DNA from 3 places in the Ruminococcus sp. B05 genome. Region 3 is predicted to be linked to each of the others. Evidence: predicted binding sites of a transcription regulator. Region 3 holds the regulator's gene; each other region holds the start of a gene.
What was found. The regulator Rex, encoded in region 3, represses fermentation and respiration genes when NADH is low (regulators of the CRP and FNR family bind a similar motif). The targets are predictions, from matches to a motif close to ATTGTTAANNNNTTAACAAT.

Region 1 (4,531 bases), on a different contig from region 3:
AACACTTCGAATCTCTTTGATTGCATCCATTGTACTGTCTGCGGAGGTTGTATCATCAAAGAAGATTGCCATCAATGTCGCATCATCTTTATAAAATACATCTTTTAGGTTGTCAGGCAGTTCACTGATCGGCATTGATAAATCTGCAATAGAATCATACCAGATTACATCTGCCACTCCGTCTACCTGCTCAATTTTCTGTTTAACATCTGCTGCTTCTTTCGTCGTCATGCCATCTACGATTTCCATTGCGAATGCGCCTTTTTGGAATTCATCGATTAAAATATCCTGACCTTTCATTGTGTCAATATTCCCCGGCAGATAATAGAGAATATCATAATTTACCCGAGTCTTTAAATACCCCAAAACCGATGGAATTAATAATAAAATTCCGATAATTAAAATTGTGATTCTGTATTTCACAATTTTTTTACCCACCTTAATCATATTTTCATCTCCCAATCTTTTTCATTTCTAAACCCATTATATTCCTAAATGACTATTGGTCAATATTCACATTTGCAAATTTGTAGCCGAAAATGAATATTGGTCATTTTCATATTGATTTTTTTTTACTTTTGTTACACAATAGATAATATCTTGTTGAACTGTATCGCATGATATCGATATTGTTCAAGAATGTATTACAGGAGTGAGGAATATGAGTAAGGTAGACTTAAATAAGAAAGAAAAGAAAAATGCACTTTTACAGACTGCATTTGAATTATTCACAGATAAGGGATTTGCCAAGACGACAATCTCCGACATTTCTTCTAAAGCCGGTCTTGCAAAAGGCACATTTTATTTGTATTTCAAAGATAAATACGACTTGCGAGACATTTTAATCGCACATAAAACCGGTCAGCTTTTCGCAGAAGCACACCATGCTCTTCTGCAAGAATCTATCGAAGGTTTCGAAAACCAATTATTTTTTGTTGTTGATTTCATTATAGCAAAACTGGAGGAAAACCCTAAATTATTGCAATTTATCTCTAAAAATTTATCCTGGGGAATTTTCAGAGTTGCCTTCGAGCAACAAGTTGCTGACGAATCAGAAGAATCTCGCGAATTCTATTCTTATTATCGTGAATTGGTTCAAAAGAGCTCTATCACCGATGTAGAAGCTGAATTATTACTTTTTACAATACTGGAGCTTGTAGGTTCCACCTGCTATAGCTGTATCTTATACGAACAGCCTCTTCCTATAGAAGAGTATATGCCGTACCTGCATCGTTCGATTCATCATATTTTATTATCTTATTTCAACAAAAATGAATACAGCCAGTAAAAAAGAAACGACAGAACATGCACTGCTCTGCCGTTTCTTTTTTTATATAGCTTTTTCTTACATTAATTTTCTAAACAAATCTTTCAGATCTTCTACGCTTGCATCTTTTGGATTACCCGGTGCACAAGCATCTGCATGAGCAGACTCTGCCAGGAACTGAAGATCCTCTTCTTTGAGTGCTTCAAGTTTTGTAGGGATACCAACATCTACAGAAAGCTTCTGTACAGCATCTACTGCTGCTTTGCGGTACTCTTCTACAGACATATCATCCACACCCTTTACGCCCATTGCTCTTGCGATTTCTTTGTATTTCTCGCCAGTGCAATCTGCATTGTATTCCATAACGATTGGAAGCATCATTGCACATGCAACACCGTGTGGTGTATCATATACAGCACCAAGTGTATGAGCCATAGAATGTGCGATTCCAAGTCCTACGTTTGAGAATCCCATTCCTGCAATATACTGTCCGAGAGCCATACCTTCACGTCCCTCTTTTTCGTTATTTACTGCACTTCTAAGTGATCTTGAAATGATTTCAATTGCTTTCAGATGGAACATATCTGTCATTTCCCATGCTGCTTTTGTTGTGTATCCTTCAATTGCATGTGTTAATGCATCCATACCTGTAGAAGCTGTCAGCCCCTTTGGCATAGAAGACATCATGTCTGGGTCTACAACTGCGATGATTGGCATATCGTGTGGGTCAACACATACAAATTTTCTTTTCTTTTCTACATCTGTGATAACATAGTTGATTGTTACCTCTGCTGCTGTTCCTGCTGTTGTTGGAACTGCGATGATTGGTACACAAGGTTTCTTTGTAGGTGCAACACCTTCCAGGCTTCTAACATCTTCAAATTCAGGGTTTGCAATGATAATACCAATTGCTTTTGCTGTATCCATAGAAGAACCGCCACCAATAGCAACAATGTAATCAGCTCCTGCTTTCTTAAATGCTTCTACTCCATGCTGTACATTTTCGATTGTTGGGTTTGCTTTGATATCAGAATAAATTTCATACTCAAGTCCTGCATCTTCCAGCACTTTTGTTACTTTTGTTGTTACTTCAAATTTAATCAAATCCGGATCAGAACATACAAATGCTTTTTTGTAAGCTCTTGCTTTTGCCTCTGTTGCAATTTCCCCAATTGCACCTGCTCCATGATAAGATGTTTCATTCAACATAATTCTGTTTGCCATTTTTTCTTCTCCCTTTCTGTTTTGCCGTTTTGTTTTCTTATGTCTTTATTTTAACAATATCTTCTCCAAATAAAAAGTTACAAAAAAGTCAATCTGTCACATTTTCACATGTCAGATTGACTTTTTTCTTATTTTTCATTCATTTTACACAAGATTTAATTGTTTCATCACATCATACAACTCTGACGGCATCGCCGATACAAGTGCCTTCGCCATCTCTTGTGGTGTGCTTTTTCTCTCACCCAGCACCCACTGAACAGTCATATAAATAGACCCCTGACAATACATCTCCAACAAAAAACGTAGATTTTCTGAAATCGGTTCTTTCGTCTTCTCTTCAATCTGCCTTGTATAAAAAGCAAGTATCAATTGGAAATCATGTTCTCTTAAACAATTCTGCTGGTCATTACGAAATGCTGCCTTAAAAAATAACTTTTCTTCTTCAATATACTGAAACTTCTTACACAAACCTTCATAGACAGTTTTTCCCTCTCCCATATGCTCAAAGGATTCCAAAAGAATCTTGTCAAAATACCAGTTTATCAAATCATATTTATCTAGAAAATAGCGATAGAATGTCTGTCGTGTTGTCCCACATTCCTGAACTATTTCTTTAACTGTAATCTTCTCTACCGGCATGGTTCTCATACAAGTTTTCATCGCTTCCGCAAGCCGGTATTTCATTTTCTCCTGCTTATCTCCCACTCTTTACCATACCTTTCTTTTGATTTATCCATACTATACCATATCTTCCCCGTAAAATACAGAATAAAAGGTTGAATTCCACTGCAATCACAGTGAAATCCAACCTTTTAACGTTTAAAAATAAATGCCGGGATTGGGGGATTATTCTCACGATTATAGTATTCATTTACAATTACTGTATATTCTTTCGGATTAATTTCTTTTATATATTGAAGAATTGCATCCTTCTCTTCAAACCCTGTATCACCGCCACTGTAAATACACAGACTCATCATACCACCATGCTTCAACAAGGTAAGCCCTTTTTCAATTGCTTCCAGACTTGTCTTTGTTTTTGTTGAAATACTATGATTCCCGCCCGGAAGATATCCGAAATTGAAACACACGACATCCACCGATTCTGTCTGCACATATTCATCCATATGCTCATGACCTGTCAAAAGTAATGTTGCCCTGTCAAGCAGACCTTCTTTCTGCAGCAAGTTTTCTGTTGCATGCACCGCTTCCGACTGGATATCAAATGCAAGCACACTTCCTTGCTCTCCTGCTAATTCGCATAAAAGCTTTGTGTCGTGTCCCTTCCCCATAGTCGCATCAATATATAATCCGTCTTTCTTTGCCACAGACCGTATAATCTGATGACACCAATCTGTAATCTGTGATGGATTCATTTTATTTCTCCTCGTCTATATAGCACTTACCACATAATTTATAGGCTTCATCTAAACTATGCTGTATACTCAGCAAGCAGTTCGACAAACTCATCACTCGTTCCAAAAGCTTCTACTTCAATATTCTTCTCTTCGCAAATAGAAAGTACGCCAAGTAAAGACTTTGCATCAATTCTCATATTTCTTGCCTTTAAATCTACATCGAAGGGAAATTGTTGTACTCTATTAACAAATTCTACTGCTGCATCTGCATTTTCAAATGCGATTTTTTTCTGAACTGTATCAGCCATCTTTTTTTCCTGCCTTTCCGTAAAATCTGCCTAATCATACCTCAAAACAATTTTATCGTCAATACATATTTTGTCTATTTTCATGCAAATTCTGCTCTTTTTTTGTCCTAGATAAAGTATTCAATAGTCTTTTCTGCTGTCACAAGTTTCTTATTCAGCATCAAAATCTGCTTCGAACACACCTTCCGGAGTCTTCATCGTCAGAATTCCAAGATTAAAATCCTCGTCCTGAATTGTAATATGATATTCAAATACGACATCATCCTCGAATTTGGATAACAAAATGTAAGTTCCGTTTTCCTTTCCGTCTATCTGGTCACAAATATCATTGTATACATCTACCCCTGAAATTTTTCTCGGATATCCTGCATCTT
Region 2 (4,531 bases), on a different contig from region 3:
ATGAGAAGAATTATGCTTTCTTCTCTTCCGGGAGCTGCTATCAGTTCTGTAAAGATTGATGGTGTTTTACATGAATTCAGTTCCATTCCAGGTGTAAAGGAAGATGTCGCAGAGATTATCATGAACTTGAAATCTCTTGCAATCAAAAATTCATCTGAATCTGATGAAGTGAAAACTGCTTATATCGAATTTGAAGGAGAAGGCGTTGTAACAGGTGCTGATATCCAGGCAGACTCTGATATTGAGATTATGAATCCTGAGCAGGTCATTGCTACTTTAAGTGGTGGTAAAGACAGCAAATTGTACATGGAAATGACCATTACAAAAGGCAGAGGATACGTGAGCGCAGACAAGAACAAGAGCGATGATTTACCGATTGGTGTAATTCCGATTGATTCTGTTTATACTCCGGTTGAACGTGTCAATATGACTGTTCAGAATACTCGTGTAGGTCAGGTTACAGATTATGATAAACTGACATTGGATGTATGGACAAAAGGTACATTGCTTCCAGACGAGGCTGTCAGCCTTGCTGCGAAAGTACTCAGCGAACATTTGAAACTCTTCATCGATCTTTCAGAAGTAGCTCAGGCTGCAGAAGTTATGATCGAAAAAGAGGATGATGAGAAAGAAAAAGTTCTTGAGATGAGCATCGACGAACTTGAATTGTCAGTACGTTCCTACAACTGTCTGAGGAGAGCAGGAATCAATACAGTTGAAGAACTTACAAATAAAACATCAGAAGATATGATGAAAGTACGTAACCTTGGACGTAAGTCTTTGGAAGAAGTACTTGCTAAGCTTAAGGAACTTGGACTTGAGCTTAATTCCGGTGAGGAATAATTAGATTTGCTTAATATTTAAATTTCTGTCCGGTAAGACCGATGTGCGCGGACAGAGCATTTGATTAATAAGCCCGAAGACGCATAACCAAATGTAAATTATGGAGGATAAGTACAATGGCAAAATATAGAAAACTCGGCAGAACTTCTGCTCAGAGAAAAGCCTTAATCAGAAACCAGGTAACAGCATTGTTAAACAATGGTAAAATCATTACAACAGAAGCAAAAGCTAAAGAGATTCGTAAAGAAGCTGAGAAGCTGATCGCTCTGGCTGTAAAAGAGAAAGATAACTTCGAAGAAGTTACTGTAACAGCTAAAGTTGCTCGTAAAGACGAGAATGGCAAGAGAGTTAAAGAAGTTGTAGACGGCAAGAAAGTTACAGTTTATGATGAAGTTGAAAAGACAATCAAAAAAGATATGCCTAGCAGACTTCATGCAAGAAGACAGATGGCTAAAGTTCTGTATTCTGTAACAGAAGTTCCTACAGCAGCTGCAGGAAAGAAGAAAAATACTAAGAAAGTTGACGTTGTAGACAAATTGTTTACAGAGATCGCTCCTAAGTATGCAGACCGTAACGGTGGTTATACAAGAATCGTTAAGATTGGCCAGCGTAAAGGTGATGCAGCTATGGAAGTTTTGATTGAGTTAGTTTAATTAGAACATTTAGAGGATAGAGATAAGAATCTCCGTCCTCTTTTTTTATTACATAGGAAATGAAATTTCCTATGTAATAAAAATCTTCCTGGGGAATGCAAAAAGATATATTCTTTGTTCTGAATTCGAAAAATTGTGAAATTAGCACAAAAGAAGTTAAGAATTTAACGTTAAATATTTAACATAATATACATTGACAAATATTTAACAAAAAGTTATACTGTACCTGTAATTAAGAAAGAGACATTCAATTACGGAGGAATAATCAAAATGGCAAAGAAAAAAGAAGTTGTAGTACCTGAGATCGTAGATAGTGTAGAAACACTTGAAGCAAAAATGAAAGCAATGCGCGAAGCACAGAAAGTATTCGCAACTTATAGTCAGGAGCAGGTAGATAAAATCTTTTATGAAGCTGCTATGGCAGCAAATAAACAGCGTATACCACTCGCTAAAATGGCAGTAGAGGAGACTCAGAGAGGTATCGTTGAAGATAAAGTAATTAAGAATCATTATGCAGCAGAGTATATTTACAATGCTTATAAAAATACAAAGACATGCGGAGTAATCGAAGAAGATCCAGCATTTGGAATTAAAAAAGTTGCAGAACCAATCGGATTGGTAGCAGCAGTAATTCCTACAACAAACCCAACTTCAACAGCAATTTTCAAAACTTTGATCTGCTTGAAGACAAGAAATGCAATCATCATCAGCCCACATCCAGCAGCAAAAGCATGTACAATTGCAGCAGCAAAAGTTGTTCTTGAGGCAGCTGTAAAAGCTGGAGCTCCGGAAGGAATTATCGGATGGATCGATACACCATCACTTGAACTGACAAACACAGTTATGAAAGATGCAGATATCATCCTTGCAACAGGTGGTCCTGGAATGGTTAAGGCAGCTTATTCGTCAGGAAAACCGGCACTTGGTGTTGGAGCTGGTAACACACCAGTAATCATTGATGATACAGCTGACGTAAGAATGGCTGTTAACTCAATTATTCATTCAAAAACATTTGATAATGGTATGATTTGTGCTTCAGAGCAGTCAGTAACAGTACTTGAAAGTGTTTACGAAGAAGCTAAGAAAGAATTTGAATATCGTGGATGCTACTTCCTTAAAAAAGGCGAGGAGCTCGATAAAGTTCGTAAGACAATCATTATTAACGGGGCATTAAACAGCAAGATTCCTGGAAAATCAGCATATGAGATCGCAAAACTTGCAGGTGTGAAAGTTCCTGAAAGTACAAAGATTCTTATCGGTGAAGTTGAATCAGTAGATATTTCAGAAGAGTTCGCTCATGAGAAATTATCTCCAGTACTTGCTATGTATAAAGCAAAAACATTTGATGAAGCACTTGCTAAGGCAGAACAGCTTGTAGCTGACGGTGGATATGGTCATACATCATCACTGTATGTTCATCCGGCAGAGAAAGAAAAAATTGCAAAACATGCAGCTGCAATGAAGACATGTCGTGTATTGATCAACACACCTTCTTCACAGGGAGGAATCGGAGATCTTTATAACTTCAAACTGACACCATCACTTACACTTGGATGTGGTTCTTGGGGAGGAAACTCTGTATCTGAGAACGTTGGAGTAAAACATTTGATCAATATCAAGACAGTTGCTGAGAGGAGAGAAAATATGCTTTGGTTCAGAACACCTGAAAAGGTATACTTCAAGAAAGGATGTATGCCAGTTGCACTTGATGAGCTTGGAACAGTAATGAACAAGAAGAAAGCATTCATCGTAACAGATTCATTCTTATACAAAAATGGTTATGTAGCTCCAATCGAAGCAAAATTAGACGAAATGGGAATTCAGCATACATGCTTCTTTGAAGTTGCTCCAGACCCAACATTACAGTGTGCTCAGAAAGGTGTAGACCAGATGAGAGCATTCGAGCCTGACACAATCATCGCTCTTGGTGGTGGATCAGCAATGGATGCAGCTAAGATTATGTGGGTAATGTATGAGCATCCAGAAGCAAACTTCGAAGATATGGCTATGGACTTCATGGATATCCGTAAGAGAGTATTTACATTCCCTAAGATGGGAGAGAAAGCTTACTTTGTAGCAATCCCTACATCTTCAGGAACAGGTTCAGAGGTTACACCATTTGCAATCATCACAGATGCAGAAACAGGTGTGAAATGGCCAATCGCAGACTATGCATTGCTTCCTAATATGGCAATCGTTGATGTTGACAATATGATGACACAGCCTAAGGGACTGACAAGTGCATCAGGTATCGACGTAATGACACATGCTATCGAGGCTTATGTTTCTATCATGGCTACAGATTATACAGATGGTCTTGCTATGAAAGCTGTTAAGATGGTATTTGACAACCTTCCATCAGCATATGAAAACGGAGCAAATGATCCTAAGGCTCGTGAAGAAATGGCAAACGCTTCTTGTATGGCAGGTATGGCATTTGCAAATGCATTCCTTGGACTGAACCACTCAATGGCTCACAAACTTGGAGCATTCCACCACTTACCACATGGTGTTGCAAACGCAGTAATCCTTACAGAAGTTATGAGATACAATGCAGCAGAAGTACCAACTAAGATGGGAACATTCTCACAGTATCAGTATCCACATGCACTTGCAAGATATGCTGAATTAGGACGTTTTGCAGGATGTACAGGAAATACAGATGCAGAAGTATTTGAAAACTTCATTGCTAAACTTGAAGTACTCAAAGATAAGATTGGTATTAAGAAAACAATTAAAGATTATGGTATCGATGAGAAATACTTCCTTGATACATTGGATGACATGGTAGAGCAGGCATTTAATGACCAGTGTACAGGAGCTAACCCAAGATATCCATTGATGAAAGAAATGAAAGAAATCTATCTGAAATGCTATTATGGTAAATAATATCTTTGTCTAGACAGATTATATATTCCGATGAGAAGTACAGCACTTATTTGTGCTGTACTTCTCTTTTTTTATTCAATAAAAGAATAAGTTAAATATAACTATTGTTAATTATTAGACAATTATTTTGTGATAAAAAAGATTGT
Region 3 (4,531 bases):
TCTTTTTCATCTGCCTTCGCAAAATGCGTGAACATTCCTTCAATTTTTATGTTTGGTAATTTACTTATCTGTTCAACAATATCTGCCGTTTCATCCGATACTGCAAAACCAATACGTCCCATTCCTGTATCGATTTTAATATGCAAATATGCCGTTTTATTTAATTTAACAGCCTGTTTTGATATTTCTATTGCCATTTCTTCTGTATATGTAGCAGGACGTACTTCGTAACGGATCATATCCTCATATTGATCTGGAAATACACACCCTAATACAAGGATTGGCTTACAAATTCCAGCCTTACGCAAGAGAGCAGCTTCATCAAGACTAGCTGTCGCATAACCCCATACATAATCTACTGATTCGAACATTCTGGCAATCGGAATCGCACCATGTCCATATCCATCTGTTTTAATAACCGCAACCAACTTTGCTCCTGTTCCGATTCGCTCCTTCATTTGTTCCATGTTATATGCAATTGCATCCAGATCAATTTTTGCATACACACGTGTATATTGTTTCATATTCTATTCCTCCATATCAAATGTTACTGTTCTACCTGCTTTAGTACATCTTTTATTCCTGAAATCAAATCTTGGGCCAGTACACTGTAAACGCCACAGCTTTTTTTTGCATAATCTCCTCCGTTTGCATGAAGATACACTCCTGACACAACACTATCATACAAATTCATATGTTGTGCTGTAAGCCCTGTGATCACTCCAGCAAGAACATCTCCCGAACCTGCTTTTGCCATCGCACTATTTCCTGCAGTATTTACAAATAAAGGATGATTCTCTTTTGCTACAAGCGTACGAGCGTCTTTCAACGCACAAACAACAGGATACCGTTTCACAAAATCAGTCAATATATTCATACGATCTGCATTTAATTTTGCGACCGAGCACTTTAAAAGTCTCGTCATTTCCTTCATGTGTGGAGTTAATGCTATCGGAAATGTACTTTTTTCAAGCAATTCCATCTTTTCAGATAAAAGATTGATTCCATCTGCATCAATAATACATGGGACTTTACAGAATTGAAATACCCCTTGTAATAATTTATCTGCTGTTTTTCCCTGACCAAGTCCACATCCGATACATACAACATCCGCCCAATTTAATAATTGTTTCAATCCCTCTTCAGAATATTCTGTATAAGTGGAGATAATTGCTTCTGGCAGCAGTTGTTGAAGAATGCTTCTGTTTTCTTTGGCAGTATATATCTGAACAAGTCCTGCTCCGCTTACATATGCTGCTTTTGCACTTAAATATGCTGCTCCGGCCATTCCCTCACTCCCGGTAATCATAAGCACTTTCCCATATGTTCCTTTATGTGAATTTGCCACACGTTTCGGCAGACATGTGCAAAGATCATCCGGTTCCAGTGTATAACATATTTCTGTATTATTTTGATAAAGTTCTGTATTGATACCGATTGATTTTACAACTACTTCTCCTGCAAAATCTTTTCCCGGATACAGAACAGTTCCTAGTTTCTCACATTGTACAGAAACCGTCAAGTCCGCTTTAAACGCTATACCTAAAATTTTTCCGTCCAAAGAACTGACTCCCGAGGGTATATCCACCGCAACTTTATATCCTTCCATTGCATTTAAACACTCTATCACAGAAGCATATTTACCGCTTATCTCCCGGCAAAGTCCAACACCAAAAATTGCGTCTACTATCACTCCATACTCTCCCGCCGGAATTTCTGTCTCTATCGATATCCCAATATTTTTACAAATACAATATTGTTGTTTACATTCATCACTCATTGACTCTGTTTTCCCAACAAATGCAATTACTACGGAATAATTCTCATCATGTAACAATCTTGCGATTGCAAATCCGTCTCCTCCATTATTTCCGGAGCCACAAACTATCAGTATCTTTTTATTCTTCTGAACTTTCGATTTTATAACCTCAGCAATTCCCAATGCAGCTCTCTCCATTAGCACCAGAGATGGAATTCCTATTTCATGAATCGTGTGTGCGTCAGCTTTTTGCATCCAATTTCCAGTAGGCAAATATCTCATTTTTACTCATCCTTTCTCAAAGCACGAAATAAAATAATTTTCTCCAAACTATGAGAAACACGCTTCGCGAGTTTCTCAAGTTATCGCGGCAGTCGCCAAGGTCTCGTGCAAGCACGGACTTTGGCTCGTTGCTCGCGTAAATACAAATAACGTGCAAAAGCATTAAACAACCCTTTTGCACGTTATGATACTTCTAATCTTCCCCGTGTTCTTCTTTGTATCGGGTAATATTATAGGACAACTTCATCAAGCTATCAGATAAATGGACACTTTCTACAATCACATCTTTCGGAAGATTCAAATCTGTATGTGCAAAATTCCAAATTGCTTTAATACCATTACGTACCAGAATATCAGATACTTCAACCGCTTTTGTTTTTGGAATTGTGAGTGCCGCAATATCAATATTCTCTTCCTGAAGAACTGTCTCTAATTCATCCATCATTCGAATTGGAATGTCTCTGATCACTTTTCCTTTCAATTCAGGATTCACATCAAAGATTCCTTTTAAAATAAATCCGTTTCTTGCAAAAGATGCATAATTTGCAAGTGCCTGTCCTAAATTACCTGCTCCAATAATTACCATATTGTGACTCTGGTCCAATCCCAGTATCTTGCCAATCTCCGTGCGAAGATACTTTACATTATAACCATATCCCTGTTGGCCAAATCCACCAAAATTATTCAAATCCTGGCGAATCTGTGATGCTGTTACATGCATTTTTTTACTTAAATCACTTGATGATATTCTTTCTACTCCGGCTTCATTGAGTTCACCAAGATATCTGTAATATCTTGGAAGTCTCCCAATAACAGCCTTTGATATTCCTCTTGACTCCACACTTATCGTCCTCCAAATATAAACTATATCTATTATAAAGTTTTATTTTAACAAAGTCAAACTTTTGACATACTTTTTTTGTAATTTATCTAAAATTTTTTTATATTTTGACGGTTTTCACACTATTTTATCTGAATTTTTTTGTAAAACCTAAATTCTTTAGTTGTATTTTATCTAAATTTCGATATAATAAATACGATATGCTTAAATATAGGAGGATGTATATATGATACTTGCATGTCATAATTTAAATAAATCTTTCGGAGAACGTATCATTGTAAAAGATGGTTCTTTCCATATTGAAGATAGAGAAAAGGTTGCTTTTGTCGGTGTGAATGGTGCCGGAAAATCAACTATTTTAAAAATGATCATTGGCGAAGAGCCAACAGATAGCGGGAATATTATTCTTACAAAAGGGAAAACAATTGGCTATCTTGCACAGCAACAAAATCTAATCAGTGGAAATAGTATTTACGAAGAATTAAAAACTGCAAAAGCTGACATTATAAGACTCGAAGAACAAATTCGTACAATTGAACACGAATTAAAAGGCTTATCCGGTGATGAATTACAGACTCGCTTGAATACTTACAACCGTTTGATGTCTGAATTTGAATCCAAAAACGGATATGCATATGAAAGTGAAATCATAGGGGTGTTAAAAGGACTTGGTTTTCAAGAAAATGAGTTTTCAAAAGAAGCCAACACGCTATCAGGTGGACAGAAAACGCGTGTTTCCTTAGGCAAACTTCTGTTAACCAAACCTGATGTCCTATTATTAGATGAACCGACCAACCATTTGGATTTAAATTCTATATCCTGGTTAGAAACATATCTGTTAAATTACCCGGGAGCTGTATTCATCGTATCACACGACCGTTTTTTCTTAAACAGAGTCGTAACTAAGGTTGTTGAAATAGATCAAGGGCATCTTCGTATGTATAATGGTAATTATAAGGATTACGCCGAAAAAAAACGTCAGTTACGCGATGCACAGATGAAAGAATATTTAAATCAACAAAGAGAAATCAAACACCAAGAGGCAGTAATTGAAAAATTAAAATCTTTTAATCGAGAAAAATCTATCAAGCGTGCTGAAAGCCGTGAAAAAATGCTTGACAAAATAGAACGTATTGACAAACCGATGGATTCCACACAGGAAATGCATTTTGAACTGAATCCATCTTGTATCAGTGGTAATGATGTTTTAACAGTTGAACATTTAACAAAAAGATTCGAGACACAAACCCTGTTTTCCGATATTTCATTTGAAATCAAACGTGGTGAGCATGTTGCAATCATCGGAGATAATGGAACCGGAAAAACAACTTTATTAAAAATTTTAAATCAGGTATTGGATGCCGATGAAGGTGCTTTTACTTTAGGTTCTAAAGTAAAGATCGGATACTATGACCAGGAGCACCACGTACTTCATGATAATAAGACCATTTTTGAAGAAATTTCTGATGACTATCCATCACTAACAAATACTCAGATTCGAAACACTTTAGCTGCTTTTCAGTTTACTGCAGATGATGTATTTAAACTCATCCGTGATTTAAGTGGTGGTGAAAAAGGTCGTGTTTCGCTTGCCAAATTAATGCTCTCCGAAGCAAACTTTTTGATTCTTGATGAGCCTACAAACCATT

Region 1: the regulator Rex is predicted to act here: its motif matches at 2,530-2,549, upstream of fucO (lactaldehyde reductase).
Region 2: the regulator Rex is predicted to act here: its motif matches at 1,689-1,708, upstream of adhE (bifunctional acetaldehyde-CoA/alcohol dehydrogenase).

The regions. Positions count from the first base shown of each region.
Region 1 is NZ_RBZR01000005.1:91,976-96,506, forward strand. Features, by position in the region: gene D8Q48_RS05860 (MMPL family transporter) at 1-447, opposite strand, end outside; gene D8Q48_RS05865 (TetR/AcrR family transcriptional regulator) at 662-1,288, shown strand; gene fucO (lactaldehyde reductase) at 1,346-2,491, opposite strand; gene D8Q48_RS05875 (TetR/AcrR family transcriptional regulator C-terminal domain-containing protein) at 2,636-3,196, opposite strand; gene D8Q48_RS05880 (class I SAM-dependent methyltransferase) at 3,304-3,867, opposite strand; gene D8Q48_RS05885 (HPr family phosphocarrier protein) at 3,924-4,157, opposite strand; gene D8Q48_RS05890 (hypothetical protein) at 4,308-4,531, opposite strand, start outside.
Region 2 is NZ_RBZR01000017.1:18,147-22,677, reverse strand. Features, by position in the region: gene D8Q48_RS12155 (DNA-directed RNA polymerase subunit alpha) at 1-843, shown strand, start outside; gene D8Q48_RS12150 (L17 family ribosomal protein) at 960-1,496, shown strand; gene adhE (bifunctional acetaldehyde-CoA/alcohol dehydrogenase) at 1,767-4,385, shown strand.
Region 3 is NZ_RBZR01000001.1:480,321-484,851, forward strand. Features, by position in the region: gene alr (alanine racemase) at 1-524, opposite strand, end outside; gene D8Q48_RS02020 (NAD(P)H-hydrate dehydratase) at 548-2,041, opposite strand; gene D8Q48_RS02025 (redox-sensing transcriptional repressor Rex) at 2,235-2,882, opposite strand; gene abc-f (ribosomal protection-like ABC-F family protein) at 3,109-4,531, shown strand, end outside.